3 regions of the Streptomyces sp. NPDC001002 genome follow, and region 1 is predicted to be linked to each of the others. Evidence: riboswitches for the same ligand, from Rfam matches in the RefSeq annotation. Region 1 holds a riboswitch; each other region holds the start of a gene.
What was found. A riboswitch is a leader RNA that binds a small molecule or an ion and turns the genes downstream of it on or off. The one in region 1 is predicted to bind S-adenosylmethionine.
Positions count from the first base shown of each region.

Region 2: linked by a shared signal. The riboswitch ahead of ACWDR3_RS21505 (amino acid ABC transporter permease) and the one ahead of ACWDR3_RS42610 (aminotransferase class V-fold PLP-dependent enzyme) in region 1 are both predicted to bind S-adenosylmethionine.
Region 3: linked by a shared signal. The riboswitch ahead of ACWDR3_RS11860 (putative leader peptide) and the one ahead of ACWDR3_RS42610 (aminotransferase class V-fold PLP-dependent enzyme) in region 1 are both predicted to bind S-adenosylmethionine.

Region 1 covers NZ_JBSFLV010000185.1:5,219-10,425, forward strand. Annotated here, with positions in the region: gene ACWDR3_RS42590 (NYN domain-containing protein) at 1-237, opposite strand, end outside; gene ACWDR3_RS42595 (hypothetical protein) at 274-513, opposite strand; gene ACWDR3_RS42600 (rhomboid family intramembrane serine protease) at 670-1,413, shown strand; gene ACWDR3_RS42605 (Lrp/AsnC family transcriptional regulator) at 1,410-1,691, shown strand; gene ACWDR3_RS42610 (aminotransferase class V-fold PLP-dependent enzyme) at 1,724-3,085, opposite strand; SAM riboswitch class IV at 3,252-3,368, opposite strand; gene trpD (anthranilate phosphoribosyltransferase) at 3,445-4,509, opposite strand; gene qcrB (cytochrome bc1 complex cytochrome b subunit) at 4,643-5,207, opposite strand, start outside.
Region 2 covers NZ_JBSFLV010000045.1:16,630-21,836, reverse strand. Annotated here, with positions in the region: gene ACWDR3_RS21520 (ABC transporter ATP-binding protein) at 1-813, shown strand, start outside; gene ACWDR3_RS21515 (putative leader peptide) at 947-1,057, shown strand; gene ACWDR3_RS21510 (glutathione S-transferase C-terminal domain-containing protein) at 1,212-2,075, shown strand; SAM riboswitch class IV at 2,152-2,261, shown strand; gene ACWDR3_RS21505 (amino acid ABC transporter permease) at 2,600-3,580, shown strand; gene ACWDR3_RS21500 (amino acid ABC transporter ATP-binding protein) at 3,577-4,374, shown strand; gene ACWDR3_RS21495 (ABC transporter substrate-binding protein) at 4,440-5,207, shown strand, end outside.
Region 3 covers NZ_JBSFLV010000019.1:38,099-43,305, reverse strand. Annotated here, with positions in the region: gene ACWDR3_RS11870 (ABC transporter permease) at 1-95, opposite strand, end outside; gene ACWDR3_RS11865 (ABC transporter substrate-binding protein) at 99-1,718, opposite strand; gene ACWDR3_RS11860 (putative leader peptide) at 1,940-2,050, opposite strand; SAM riboswitch class IV at 2,070-2,183, opposite strand; gene ACWDR3_RS11855 (putative leader peptide) at 2,320-2,403, shown strand; gene ACWDR3_RS11850 (sulfite oxidase) at 2,527-3,804, shown strand; gene ACWDR3_RS11845 (MFS transporter) at 3,816-5,207, shown strand, end outside.

The DNA of each region.
Region 1 (5,207 bases):
CCGGAACAGCGGGTCGGTCTCCAGCGCGGCCGCCATCGCGTTCCCGGCGAACTTGGCCCGCCGGTTGGGGGCGAACCGCGCGTACTGCCGCAGCTGCGCGGGCAGTTCGGCGACGGTCAGGCCGCCGAAACCGTCCGAGACGATCTGTACGACCCGGCGGCGCACACCGTCGGGCAGCGGACGGTCGAGCACCTCAGCGGTGCCGTCGCCCGGCCCCCCGCCTGCGCTCTCCACCATCCGTCACACCCCATCACCTGTGCGGGGCCGGCCCTGTCAGGAACCGGCGCCGGGCCTGTCCACGAGTTCCACCTGATCCACGGCGTTGCACCAGCGGCAGCGCACCGACTCGATGGTCTCACTGACCACCTCGCGCTCCTCGACCCTCGGCTCGCCGGCGAGGTCGAGATGGACGTACTCGACGACCTTCGACGAGCGCGTCACGTCGAAACGCGTGAGGTTGCCGCACAGGGTGCAGCGCCACCGCGTGGCCGCGGTGGGCAGGGGAACCGTCATCGTGACTGTCCGCTTTCCTTCTAGTGTCCGTGACGCCCGGCTTCCCCGGTGCGTGTGGCTCGTAACCCTACGGCCTGGCGCGTACTCGCCGCCCGTCCGTCCGCGGCGGCGAGGCGGTCTGTGCGTGTGCGTCCCGTTACGCCATGCTCTGTGTCCATGATCAGCAACTGGAGCGCGACGGTCGGCAGGACGTTCAGAACGGTCCGGATGCCGTCGGCACCGGTGACGTACGGCCTGATCGCGGCCTGTTGCCTGGTCTTCGCGGCCGGTCCGGCCTCGGGTCTGAATCCGGCCTACGGCTCCGGGGACGCGCTGCTCGCCGCGCAGCGGGCCTATTTCCACCGCTGGGGCGTGGTCCCGGCGGACCTCTTCGCGGACCCGGCCGGCTCCGCCCTCACCCCCGCGACGGCCCTCTTCATCCACGGCAGCTGGATCCACCTGCTCGGCAACATGCTCTTCCTCTACGTCTTCGGCGTGATGACCGAGGAGCGGATGGGCCGCGTGCAGTTCACGCTCTTCTACCTGGTCTGCGGCTATCTCGCCCTGCTGGGGTACGCGGCCGCCAACTCCTCCTCCGACCAGTCCCTGGTGGGGGCGTCGGGGGCGATCTCGGCGATCCTCGGTGCGTTTCTGTACCTGTTCCCCGGGGCGCGGGTGACGAGCCTGCTGCCGTTCCTGTTCTTTCTGCCGATGCGGTTTCCGGCGTGGGTGGTGCTGCCGTTCTGGGCGGCGCTGCAGTGGGTGGCGGCGGGGCGGGCGGAGCAGGGGCCCGGGGTGGCGTATCTGGCACACCTGGTGGGCTTCTCGCTGGGCTTCGGCTACGCGTGGGCCCGATTCCGCCGTACGACTAGAGTGAAGGCCGCCCCAGCTCCGGCCCCCGAGGGAGAGAACCAGCCGTGATCACCGCGATCGTCCTCATCAAGACCAGCGTGGACCGGATCCCTGAGATCGCGGAGTCGATTGCCTCGCTGGAATCTGTGAGCGAGGTGTTCTCCGTGACGGGTACGTATGACTTGATCGCGATGGTTCGGGTCAAGGAGCACGAGGATCTCGCCGAGGTGATCCCGGGGCGGATCAGCAAGATTCCCGGGGTTGAGGGGACCGATACGCATGTGGCGTTTCGGACGTACTCCCAGCATGACCTGGAGGCGGCTTTTGCGATCGGGTTGGACTCCTGACCACCTGAAGACCGCCTCCGGACCGAAACTCCTCACACAGTCGGGACGCAGCGGCCGTTCTCCGTTGTGTACTTCCACTTGGCGCCGTCGGTCACCAGTTCCTTGACCGCGCCGATGAAGCGCTCCACGTGCTCGTCGGGGGTGCCCGCGCCGAAGCTCACTCGGATTGCGTTGAGGGACTTCTCGCCCGGGGCCGCCTCGGGGGCGCCACATTCGCCCTGGGTCTGGGGGTCGGTGCCCAGGAGGGTGCGGAGCAAGGGGTGGGCGCAGAAGAGGCCGTCGCGGACGCCGATGCCGTACTCGGCGGAGAGTGCGGCGGCGAAGTGGGAGCTGTTCCAGCCGTCGACGACGAAGGAGATCACGCCCACGCGCGGGGCGTCGTCGCCGAAGAGGGACAGGACCTTCACCTCCGGGACTTCCGCCAGGCCCGCCCGTACCTTCCCGATCAGGTGCTGCTCGCGCGCGACCAGCGTGTCGAAGCCCGCCTCGGTCAGCGCCTTGCAGGCCGACGCGATGGAGTAGGCGCCGATCACGTTGGGCGAGCCCGCTTCATGCCTCGCGGCGCTGTCGTGCCACTCCACCTCCACTCCCCCGTCCTCGCGCCGGGCGACCTTGCGGCTGGCGCCGCCGCCCGCGAGGTAGGGGTCGGCCGCCTGGAGCCAGTCGGCGCGGCCGGCCAGGACGCCGGAACCGAAGGGGGCGTACAGCTTGTGGCCGGAGAAGGCGATCCAGTCGACGTCGAGGTCCTGGACGGAGACCGGGTGGTGCGGGGCGAGTTGGGCGGCGTCCAGGACGATGCGGGCGCCGTGGGCATGGGCCGCGGCCGCCAACTCCCGTACCGGCCACAGCTCGCCGGTGACGTTCGAGGCGCCGGTGACGCAGACCAGGGCCGGGCCGTAGGGGTCTCGGTTTGCGAGGGCCTGCTCCAGGGTCTCGACGGCCTGGGCCGGGGTGCGCGGGGCGTTGAGGTAGGTGACGCGGGCGTCCTGCCAGGGCAGCAGCGAGGCGTGGTGCTCGGTCTCGAAGACGAAGACCTGGCAGTCGGCGGGCAGAGCGGCGGCGAGCAGGTTGAGGGAGTCCGTGGTCGAGCGGGTGAAGATCAGCTGGTCGTCGGGGCGGCAGTCCAGGAACTCCTCGACCGTCCGGCGGGCGTTCTCGAAGAGGTCCGTGGAGAGCTGCGAGAGGTAGCCGGCACCGCGGTGGACGCTGCCGTAGTAGGGGGCGTAGGCCGCCACGTCGTCCCAGACGCGCTGGAGGGCGGGGGCGCTGGCCGCGTAGTCGAGCGCCGCGTAGGTGACTTCGCCGCCCGTGACGAGCGGGACGGTGACGTCCCGGCCCAGAACGGGCAGCTGGGCACAAATGGTCGGGGCGGCGGCAGCGGTGGAGACAGACATGGCGAACTCCCGTGAGAGGCAAGGCGGTTCCGCCGTGCGAGCGCGCAGGGCTCAAACACGGAGGAGGGTGAAAGGGGATGTGCGGAGGCGGGGCTCGGCGCCCTATCGCATTCGCTTGCTCACGGAGTACTCCCTCGATGACCAGGACCCCTGGTGTCTTTCGAGGGGCCCGCGCTTGCCGCAGACCTCGCTGCCTACGGCCTGGTCTTCACCCGGGGCACCCCGCCACGGACGGAGGGTTGCCGGACAGTCGGCCGGGGCCTCATGACTGTCACTCATGACCTGGTCCAAAAACTTACGTGAGGTGATCGTCGTCCCGCAACCCGTGTCCGGATCGCGGGACGACGACCGCCGTGGTGCTACGCGTTGCTGGCCGCCGACCAGCGCTCCAGGGTCCGCTTGGCGGCGCCCGAGTCGATCGACTCCGCCGCCTTCGCCATCCCGGCCCGGAGCTGGTCCGCCAGCGGCCCGTCACCCGGCTCCAGGGCCACCAGCGCGGCCGCCGAGTTCAGGAGTACGGCGTCCCGCACGGGGCCCGTCTCGCCGTCCAGGAGCCGGCGGGCGACGCCCGCGTTGAACTCGGGGTCGGCGCCGCGCAGGGCCTCCACGGGGACCAGCGGGAGGCCCACGTCACGGGGGTCGAAGGACTCCTCGGTGACCTTGCCGTCGCGGACGATCCACACCCGGGAGGTGGCCGTGGTCGTCAGCTCGTCGAGGCCGTCGTCGCCGCGGAACACCAGGGAGGAGTTGCCGCGCTCGGCGAAGACGCCCGCGATGATGGGCGCCATCCGCGGGTCGGCGACCCCGACCGCCTGGGCCCGCACCTTGGCGGGGTTGGTCAGCGGGCCCAGCGCGTTGAAGACCGTACGGATGCCCAACTGGCCGCGCGCGGCGCCCGCGTGACGCAGGGCCGGGTGGAACTTGATCGCGAAGCAGAAGGTGATCCCGGCCTCCTCGGCGACCTCGGCCACCCGCTTGGGGGTCAGCTCCAGGTTGACGCCGAGCCGTTCCAGGACGTCGGAGGCGCCGGACGCGGAGGACGCGGCCCGGTTGCCGTGCTTGACGACCTTCGCACCCGTGCCGGCGATCACGATCGAGGACATCGTGGAGATGTTCACCGTCTTCGCGCCGTCGCCACCGGTGCCGACGATGTCCACCGTCTTCCCGGACACCTCGATCACGTTGGCGTGCGCGTACATCGCGCGCACCAGACCGGTGATCTCCTCGACGGTCTCGCCCTTGGCCCGCAGCGCCACCACGAACCCGGCGATCTGCGCGTCCGTCGCCTCGCCGCGCATGATCTGGTCCATCGCCCAGAAGGTCGCGTCGGCGTCCTGGTCCTTGCCGTACAGCAGGGAGTTCAGTACCTCGGGCCAGGAACGGCCCGCCGCGGTGTCGCCTCCAGCGGGGGTCACAGCGCTCATACGGCCGCTCCTGGGTGTCGTAGAAGATGCTTCACAAGACGTGCCCCACCCTATCCAGCGCGTGGCACGGCGAAGGGCCCCGTCCGGTGTTCGGACGGGGCCCTTCGACTGTGGCGTGGCGACGCCTCAGCGATCAGTGGTGGCCGTGGCCGCTCGTGATCTCCTTGTACTCCTCGACGGTGGGCTTGGGGATCTGGGACTCCTCGCCGTAGTACGCCTCGCTCAGCTTGGCGCGCAGCTTCTCGGAGCCCTTCACCTTGCGCTCGACGCCGTTCTCGTCGACGGTCGCGCCGATCGCGGCCGGCACGTACTGCTCGTGCGCGGTGAGCGTGTGCAGCGCGTCCTGGCTGAGCGGCTCGTGCACCTCGATGAACTCACCGTGCGGCAGGCGCTTGATGATGCCCGACTCGCGGCCGTGCAGCACCTTGTCGCGGTCCCGGCGCTGCAGGCCCAGGCAGATCCGCTTGGTGGCGACGAACACCAGGACCGGCACGACGAAGAAGCCGATGCGCACGAACCAGGTGATCGAGTTGATCGACAGGTGGAAGTGCGTGGCCCAGAGGTCGTTGCCGCCACCGACGAGCAGGACGAAGTACCAGGAGATCCAGGCGGCGCCGAACGCGGTACGCGTCGGGACGTTGCGTGGACGGTCCAGGATGTGGTGCTCGCGCTTGTCGCCGGTGACCCAGGACTCGATG
Region 2 (5,207 bases), on a different contig from region 1:
GACCCGGTGAAGCCGGACCCGCTGCCGGCGCGTGCCGCCTCCGTGCGCTTCGAGCGGATCACGTTCTCCCACGGCTCCGGCGCCCCGCTCTTCGACGGACTCGATCTCGTCGTGCCCGGCGGCGCGAAGATCGGCCTCGTCGGGCGGTCCGGCGGCGGCAAGACCACCCTCACCCGGCTGCTGCTGCGGATGACGGACCTGGACGCCGGCCGGATCCTGATCGGCGGCCAGGACATCAGCAGGCTCCGCCAGGCCGACCTGCGCGGCCTGATCGCCTACGTGCCCCAGGACCCGGCCATGTTCCACCGCAGCCTGCGGGACAACATCGCCTTCGCCCGCCCCGACGCCACCGACGCCGAGATCCGCCGGGCGGCCGAGGCGGCGCACGTGACGGAGTTCGCCGACGCGCTGCCCGAGGGCTTCGAGACGATGGTCGGCGAGCGCGGCATCAAACTCTCCGGCGGCCAGCGCCAGCGGGTCGCGCTGGCCCGGGCGATCCTGCGCGACGCGCCGATCCTGCTCCTCGACGAGGCGACCAGCGCGCTCGACTCGGAGAGCGAAGTCCTCGTCCAGGAAGCGCTGTGGCGGCTCATGGAGGGGCGCACGGCGCTCGTGGTCGCGCACCGGCTGAGCACGGTCGCCGGCATGGACCGCCTCGTGGTCCTGGACCGCGGACGGATCGTCGAGCAGGGCACGCACCAGGAACTGCTCGCCTCCGAAGGCGCCTACGCCAAGCTGTGGCGCCACCAGTCCGGCGGCTTCCTCACCGACAGCCCGACGGACGACGACGCCGCCCGGGCCGACGTGAACTGAACGGGACACCGGAGACCGATGGGGGCACCGGAAGCGAACGGGACACCGACCGGTCGGTGGACGCCCTCTTGACGCCGCAGCCAGGGGGATCGACACTCCAGAAGGGAATCCTAGTGAACAGGTAGGGAATGACATGAGGCGCCTTGGACCGGTCACCGTACGCGTGAGCCGCTCGCCTCTCCTCACCTCCCGCCGCCACATCGATCTGCTGCGCGTCTGCAGCGCGATCAGCCGCCTCGGCTGAGCCGCGCCCCTCCCGTGCCCGCGACGCCCACGCGTCGTCCCGCGACCGGACGCCACCGGCGTCGTCCGTCCGCCACGCACGGCTGAGCCCGGCCCCTTCCCGTCCGACGTCGCTTCCGCCGCGCGTACGTCCGCGCCCGCTCCCGGGGAGAGTCATGTCCGTCACACCGCTGGCCGCCCACACCACCACTCCGTCCACGCCCGCCTTCCGGGGCCGCATCGGCGGCGATCCGCGCAGCGGCCACTACGCCGTTCCGCGCCGCTACCGCCTCCATCTGTCCACCGCGTGTCCCGACGGCCTGCGCATCGCCGTCACCCACAGCCTGCTCGGCCTGGACACCGTCTGTCCGGCGACCTATCTGCCCGCCGTTCCCGACTCCCCGCAGGACGGCCACTCCGTGCTGCGCCCGCTGTACGAGGCGAGCGCCCACCGCTACTCAGGACCGGCCGTCGGACCCGTCCTCAGCGACGACTGGTCCGGGCGGATCGTCAGCACGCACGCTCCGGACATCACCCGCGACCTCGCCCGCCGCTTCGGCGCCGACCGGCTCTCGCTGTACCCGTGCGGCGCGGAGTCGGAGATCGAGGCCGTCGAGCGGATGTGCGCACAGGACATCGAGGGAGCCGCCCAGCGCGCCGGACAGTCCGGCATCGAGCAGGCGGAGCGCGACGCGGCCCTTGAGGCGCTGCTGGAATCGCTGGGCGCTCTGGAGCGCTGGCTCGTCGGCCGCGACCACATGATCCGGGATCAGATCACCGCCGCCGACGTCGAGTTGTGGGTCACGCTGGTCCAACTCGACACCGTGCACCGCCATCACCTGGACGCCTGCGCGGTCGAGCGCATCGCCGACCACCCCACCCTGTGGGCGTACGCCCGCCGGCTGGCCGCCCACCCGGCCTTCGGCACCCATCTCGACCTGGACGGCATCGCCCGCCGCCATCACGCCCGCTGCCGGGGACTGGAGGCGGCCGGCGCGGCCGTACAGATCCTCGACTGGGCTGCCCACGCGGCCCACTAGCAGTCCCGTAGCCGTTCCACTTCGTGGACCGGCGTTGACATTCGTTCGGGCAAGTGTCTTGAATATCGCCCAGAACGGTCATGAGTGTCAGCGACAAGCCCTGGCTTGCTGACCGGCAACCCTCGCACCGCGGTGGGGTGCCCCAGGTGACGACCGGACCGGATGACGTTTCGGTAAGCGCGCGGCCCCTTCCGGGGGCCTCCGACAGTGACAGGTGACGCCATGTACGCAGCTCCCAGGACGGCCGCATGCCGCCCGCAGGGCTGCGTACTGTCGTACGCGAACCTGTTCGTCGCCGACCGCGCCGTCGATCTGCTCCGGGTCAGCAGCGCACTGTGTACCGCACCGGGCCGTGCCCGCTGTCGGGGCTGACGACCACCCAGCCCGCGCACCTCTGACGCACACCCGCCTCCGCCGGTGTGCAGTTCCCCTCCCCGCCCCCAGCCCCGTGCACCCGCGCGCGCCGCCCGCCGTCGCGCGTCCACCGCCGCGGTGCGGGGTGTCCGAACCTGCCGGAGCCCACCATGAGTGAACCCCCTGGCGCCGCCGTGTCCCTCGCCGAGGCACCGCCTGCCGACGAACCGTCAAAACCCCTCACCGCACAGCGAGTTCAGCCGCTGCGCCGGCCGGGGCGCTGGATCGCCACCGCGGTCGTGCTGGTCCTCGCGGCCCAGTTCGTGCACGGCCTGGCGACCAACCCGTTCTACCAGTGGGACCGCTTCGGGTACTGGTTCCTGCGGCCGACCATCCTCGACGGGCTGCTCATCACCCTCGAAGTGGCCGCCTACAGCGCCGTGTTGGGCCTCCTCGGCGGCATCCTGCTCGCCCTGGCCAGACTCTCCAGGTCGCCGGTGCTGCGCGCGGTGAGCTGGACCTACGTCTGGGCCCTGCGCTCGATCCCGCTGATCGTGGTACTGCTCTTCCTCTACAACTTCAGCGCCCTCTACAAGACGTTGAGCGTCGGCGTCCCCTTCGGGCCGGCCTTCTTCTCCTTCGACGAGTCGAGGCTGGCCACGGACATGGTCGTCGCCGTCATCGGCCTGAGTCTCAACGAGGCGGCCTACGCGGCCGAAGTGGTCCGCGGCGGCATCCTCTCCGTCGACCAGGGCCAGCACGAGGCGGCCTCCGCCCTCGGCCTGCCCAAGAGCTACCAGTTCCGCCGGATCGTCTTCCCGCAGGCGCTGCGCTCCATCACCCCGAACTACGTCAACCAGCTGATCGGCCTGATCAAGAGCACCTCGCTGGTCTTCTACGTCTCTCTGCTCGACCTGTTCGGCTCCGCGCAGACGATGGGCTCCACCTACCCCGGCGACATCGTCCCGCTGCTCCTGGTCGTCACCGTCTGGTACCTGATCCTGACCAGCGTGGTGTCCGTCATCCAGTTCTACGTCGAGCGGTACTACGCCCGGGGCGCCACGCGCTCCCTGCCGCCGACCCCGATCCAGAAGCTCCGCACCGGCCTCACCGATCTGCGGGCCCGCATCCGCCGGGAGGCCGCGATATGAGCGCCCAGACCCTCGAACCGCCGACCGACATCACGCCCGCCGCCGTGGAGGTGCACGACGTGCACAAGTGGTACGGCGCCCACCGGGTGCTGGACGGCGTCGACCTGACCGTGCGGCCCGGCGAGGTCACCGTCATCCTCGGCCCGTCCGGCTCTGGCAAGTCCACGCTGCTGCGGGTCATCAACCACCTGGAGAAGCCGGAGATCGGCTACGTCAGCGTCAACGGCGAACTGATCGGCGTGAAGAGGCAGGGGGAGCGGCTGAAGGAGCTCAGCGAGCGGGCCATCCGCGCCCAGCGCAGCCGGATCGGGTTCGTCTTCCAGAACTTCAACCTGTTCCCGCACCTGACCGTCCTCGACAACGTGGCCGCGGCACCGGTGGCCACCGGCCGGCTCGGCAAGCCCGAAGCCCTGGAACTGGCCCGCGAGTTGCTCGGCCGGGTCGGGCTCGGCGAGAAGGCCGGCGCCTATCCGCGCCAGCTGTCCGGCGGCCAGCAGCAGCGCGTCGCCATCGCCCGCGCCCTCGCCCTGCGCCCCGGCGTCATCCTCTTCGACGAGCCGACCTCCGCCCTCGACCCCGAACTCGTCGGCGAAGTCCTCGCCGTCATCAAGGACTTGGCGACCAGCGGCACCACCCTCGTCATCGTCACCCACGAGATCGGCTTCGCCCGCGAGGTCGCCGACCGGGTCGTCTTCATCGACGGCGGAAAGATCGTCGAGCAGGGCCCGCCGCACGAGGTCCTCGACAAGCCGCAGCACGAACGGACCCGCGACTTCCTCAGCAAGGTCCTCTGACCCCCCGCACCTCCAGCACCTTTCGCCCTCTTCCACCGTCCCGAACACCGAACCTAGGAACAGCCATGTCTCCCCTCAGCCTTCGCAGCAGACTCACTCGCGGACTCACCGCCGGCACCGTCGTCGCCGCTCTCGCCGGCGGGCTCGCCGCCTGCGGGGGAGACAGCGACGCGGCCACCACGACCGACAACGCGGCCGCCGGTTCGGTCACCGTGGGTGCCCTGTCCCTCGGCGCCGCCAAGGAGACCACGCTGAAGGTCTCCGAAGTGAAGTCGATCAGCGCCGAGTTGCCCAAGGACATAGCCAAGAGCGGCAAGTTGGAGATCGGTGTCGGCTTTCTGCCCGCCGGCTCCCCGCCGCTCGGTTACGTCGGCTCGGACCAGAAGACCCTCACCGGTTCGGAGACCGACATCGGCCGTCTGGTCGCCGCCGTCCTCGGCCTCAAGCCCGAGCTGAAGAACTCCACTTGGGAGAACCTCTTCATCGGCCTGGACAGCGGCAAGGTCCAGGTCGCCTTCTCCAACGTGACCGACACCGAGGAGCGCAAGGCGAAGTACGAGTTCGCCTCCTACCGCGAGGACAACCTCGGCTTCGCGGTGAAGGCCGACAACTCCTGGAACTTCGACGGCAATTACGAGAACCTCGCCGGCAAGACCGTCGCCGTGGGCGCGGGCACCAACCAGGAGCGGATCCTCCTGGAGTGGAAGAAGAAGCTCGCCGCCGAGGGCAAGAAGGCGCTCACGGTCAAGTACTTCCAGGACAACAACAGCACCTACCTCGCGCTGACCTCCGGGAAGATCGACGCCTACCTCTCGCCGAACCCCTCGGTCGCC
Region 3 (5,207 bases), on a different contig from region 1:
CCGGGCAGGTAGTCGAGCACCAGGAAGGACACCGTGTAGGCCGCCCACAGCACACCGACCGCCTGGGCGAGCCGTTTGATCGCATAGCGGCGCATGCGTCAGCCGATCCAGGTGTCGTGCAGCTGGATCCGGCTGCCCGAGTCGAAGTCGAGGTCGTGCACCTTCTTCGACACGCCCAGCTGGGTCTGGAGTTCCACCACGGGCACGTTGTACGCGTTCTCCACGATCGACTTCTGCGCCTCGTCCACCAACTGCTTGCGCTTCGCGGTGTCCGCGGTCGCGGCCTGGCCGGACAGAGCCGTGTCCAGTGAACTGGCGGGCAGCCGGTAGAAGTTGGCCAGCTGGGTGGAGAAGGAGCTGCGCAGGATGTCCGGGTCGGCGCGGGTCACGTTGCTCCACACCGCGTCGAAGTCACCGCCCTGGAGCGTAGTGGCGAACTGACTGACCTGGCCCTGCTTGAGCACCACGTCGATCCCGACGGCCTTCAGCTGCTGCTGGACCAGTTCCAGCGCGGGCTGGTTGGTGGCCGAGTTGGGGAACCAGCTGATGGTCAGGCTCAGCTTCTTGCCGTCCTTGGCGCGGATGCCGTCGCTGCCCGCCGTCCAACCGGCCGCGTCCAGCAGGGACTTCGCCTTGGCCGCGTCGAAGGCCAGGTCCGCGGAGAGGTCGGTGTAGTCGGGCGTGGTGTGCGCGAGGACGCTGGTCGCCGGCTGGGTGCCGGTCGGGAACACGGTGTCGGCTATCTGCTTGCGGTCGACGGCGGCCAGGATCGCCTGGCGCACTTTCACGTCCTTGAGCAGCGGCCGCGAGTTGTTGAGTCCCAGGCCGAACACCACCCCGGGGTTGGCCCGGCGCAGGAGGGTGACCGAACCGCCCTTGAGCGCCGCCTCGTTGGCCTTGCCGACGCTGCTGATCGCGTCCACCTGCCCGGACTGGAGACTGCCGGCCCGCACCCCCGCCTCGGGCACGACCTTGAACACCACCTGGTCCAGGTAGGCCTCGCCCTTCCTGGACCACAGCGAGGAGCCCCAGGCGTAGCCGGTGCGCTTGGCCAGGGTGATCGACTGGTTCTGCACGTACTGCTTCAGTACGAACGGGCCGGAGCCGATCACCCCCTGGCTGCACTTCCGCTGCGGGGTCCGCTTCACGCTCGCCGACGACTCGATGCCCAGGGAGTGGGTCGAAGTGGCCTGCAGGAACTGGGCGTTGGGCTGCTTGAAGGCCACCTTGACGGTGAGCGGGTCGACCACGGTGGTGCTCTTGACGCCGCTCAGATAGCCCTGGGCGAGTACCCCCAGGGCGCCGAGCTTCGGCACCGCGTCGAAATTGTCCTTGACGACCTGCGCGGTCAGCTGGGAACCGTCGCTGAAGGTGACCCCCGAGCGCAGATGGAACGTGAACGTCGTCGCGTCGGCGTTGATGTCCCAGCTCTTGGCCAGCCATGGCACGATCTTGCCGGTCTGGGGGTCCTGGTCTGTCAGCGAGTCGACGGTCTGACGTACGGAGTAGATGCTGTCGTTGCTGCCGACCTGCTGCGGGTCCACGCAGCCGGCGTCGGAACCCACCGCGAAGGTCAACGAACCACCGGACTTCGCCGGGCCGCTGCCGCTGCCGCTGTCGGAGCCGCCGGAGCCGCAGGCGGTCAACAGGACACTGGTGGTCAGAAGGGCGGCCAGTGCCGTCCATCGAGTGGGTCGGAAATCCGGATGTGCTCTCACGGAGGGTGCTCCTACTCGTGTCACTGCTCGTGTCACTGGTCGTGTGTCGCCCGTCGTGTGCCGCCCCGCGGAGCACGGCTGCGCGCGGGCATGCCGCACCGGTCGGCGCAACGCCGATGACGGGGCAGGGGAGTTCAGGGAGTCAGGGGGGAGTGGCTACGGGCCGCGACGGACGTCGGACGGACGCGGTCGTGGCGGTCAGCTGCGACGCAGATAAGCCGTCAGCCGCGACAGAGACAGCTGGTGAAGCGCTGAAGGTCGATGTGACGCCGACGGGAGAGCCGGGAGAAGGCGTTCAGGTCACTGCTGTGTCGCACGACCGTCCTCCACATCTCCGCCCCCGGCCACGGGGTCCCGCGCTTGCAGAGATCGTCGGTGATCCTGCCGGGCTTTCACCTGGAGCACCCCACCGCGTCGGAGGGTTGCCGGTCAGCAAGCCAGGGCTTGACGCTGACACTCGATGCCGACCGCGATCGTACGGATCGACGTCGTCGTACGTCAATGGAGCCCTTCACCCGTCAACCACCCTCCCCGCGCTGCCGTTCCGGCCTGACGCGGACGCCTCGTTGACACCCTCCGCTGCGCGTGTTTGCATCCCGCCATGCCGTTGTCGCAGTCGCTGACCCGCCGCCGTGCCGTGGACCTTGTCCGCGTCGCCGCCGCGCTGTGTCGACCGACCGGCTGATCGAGCACCTCCTCGCACCTCTGCCAACAGCCGTGCCGCACAGGCCGGTTGAGCATCCGCCGGCACGTCTCGCGATCCTCCGTGCCGCCCGCACGCTTCGCTCGGACAAGACGAGGACACGCCATGCCGACACCCGCGATCCCGCTCGGCCACCGCCACGAAACGGACTACGACCGCCGCAGACTGCGCCAGTGGCTGGCCGGTGAGGCCAGAGCCGACGGCGTCACCCGCCGGCGGCTGCTCACCCTGCTCGCCGCCACCGCCGCCGGGACCGCGCTCGGCGGCACCCGGCCCGCCCGCGCCGCGGTCCCCGGGATCGTCAAACCCCTGCCGCCCGAGTGGTTCATCGAGCGCGGCACCAACGCCGAGACCCGCTGGGAGGCGCTGCGCGGAACCGGCCACCACACCCCCAACGACCTCTTCTTCGTACGCAACCACACCGCCACCCCCGTCCTGGACGCCGACGACTGGCGGTTGCGGCTGTGGGGGAGCGGGCTGCGCGGCACTCCCAGTGAGGACCGGCCGGTGGAGTTCGGGTACGACGACCTGCGTGCCCTGCCCGCCGTCACCCGTACCGCCTTCGTCGAGTGCGCCGGAAACGGCCGCTCCTACTACACGAACCAGCAGGGCGAGACGGTCACCGGCACCGCGTGGACCCTGGGCGCGATCGGCGTCGCCCGCTGGCGCGGGGTGCGCCTGGCCGACGTACTGCGCAGGGCCGGACTGTCCCGGAACGCCGTGGACGTGCAACCGCGGGGCCTGGACGCCGATTACGTCAGCGGCGGCGAGAGCCTGGGCCGGGTACGCCGTCCGCTGCCGCTGGCCAAGGCGCTGGACGACGTGCTGCTCGCGTACGAGATGAACGGCGAGCCGCTGCCGTACGACCACGGGTACCCGGTGCGGGTGCTGGTGCCGTCCTGGGTGGGGATCGCGTCGATCAAGTGGGTCGGCGACATCGAGGTGTCCGCGCAGCCGCTCCTCTCGCCCTGGAACACCACGTTCTACCGCCTGTTCGGCCCGTCCTACCCGGAAGGCGGCAGCGCGCCGCTCACCCGGCAGGCCACCAAGAGCGCCTTCGAGCTGGCGAGCGGGGCCACGTTCGCGGCGGGACACCGGCACGTGCTGCACGGGCGGTCGTGGTCGGGCGCGGGCGCCGTGGACCACGTCGACATCAGCACCGACGGCGGCGCGAACTGGCGGCGCGCCCACCTGCACGACCGTCCCCGCACCGGCACATGGACCCGCTGGTCCCTGAACTGGCACCCCGAGGCACCCGGTGCCACCCAGCTGCTGGCCCGCGCCACGGACACGGCCGGCCGTACGCAACCGGACCTCGCCGTGCCCAACACGCAGGGCTACCTGTTCGACGCGGTGGTACGGCATCCGGTGAGCGTGGTGTGACGGACGTCTGAATGCTCCCGGGACAAGACCGCGCCACCCGGCGCGTACTGCTGGTGTGCATGGCCGCAGGGGCAACCACCCTGCTGGACCAGGCAGTTCTGAACATCGCCGTTCCGAGCATGCGGCACTCGCTCGGGGCCGGTGCGGCGGACGTCCAGTGGATCGTGGCCGGTTACTCACTCGCCTTCGGCCTGGCCCTCGTGCCCGGCGGCAGCCTCGGCGACCTGCACGGACGCAAGCGGTTCTTCATCGTCGGCATGGCCGTCTTCCTCCTGGCGGGGGTGACGGCCGCGACCGGTGGCGGTCCGGGCATCGTGATCGGTGCGCGGCTGGTGCAGGGCGCCGCCGCCGGGCTCGTCAACTCCCAGGTGATCGGCACCATCCAGGACGTGTTCCACGGGCTCGACCGCGGCCGGGCCCTGGGGCTGTACGCGGTGACGGGCGGTGTCGCCGCGGCACTCGGGCCGCCGCTCGGCGGCGTGCTGGTCGCCGGGCTCGGACCCGGGGCCGGCTGGCGGTACTGCCTCCTGCTGAGCGCACCGTGCGCGGTGGTCACCCTGGTCCTCGCGGCCCGCTGGCTGCCACCGCCCCGGCGCACCGCCCGCGACTCCCGGCTGGACCTCCTCGGCCTCGTCCTGGCCTGCGGCTGCACGCTGACGCTGATGGTGCCGTTCATCAGCACACCGGACAGCGGGGGACAGACACTCCTGTGGGCGGCCGGGGTGTCCGCCCTGGCCTGCGCGTTCGCCGTGCACCAGCGGCTACGGGTCCGCAGGGACCGGGTGCCGCTGGTCCATCCGGCGCTCGCGTCGTCGAAGCCGTACCTGCTGGGCACGGCCGTCGCCATGGCCCAGTTCGGCTCCTCGCTCGCCGCGTCCCTCGTGCTCACCGTCTTCCTCCAGGACGGGCTCGGCCTGTCCGCCCTGCTCACGGCGGCCGTCTCGCTGCCCTCGGCCATCGCGATGGGTGTCTCCTCGGCACTCGCGTGGCGGCTGGTGCGACGGATCGGACCGCGCACGGTCGACGTCGGCCTGGCGCTTGGCATCGGCGCCGCCCTGGCCGGGGCGGTGGCCGCGCTCCTCGCGCCGTCCGCCGCGCTGCCGATCCTCCTCGCCGTGACGCAGCTGATGTCCGGCGCGGCCGGCGGGCTGGCCGTCTCGCCCAACCAGACCCAGGTCCTCCAGCACGCGCCGGCCGAGGCCGCCGGGGTGGGCGGCGGCATCCTTCAGATGGCCCAGCGCATCGCGGCGGCGGCCTGCCTCAGTGCCGTGTCGGCGGTCTACCTGCACTCCGCCGACGGCTCGTCCGCGGGCAGCGGCCCGCGAGCCGCGTACGCGCTGGCTTCCTGCGTCTGCGCCGGGCTGCTCGCCGCGGCGCTGGTGCTGTCGCGACTGCGCGGGGCC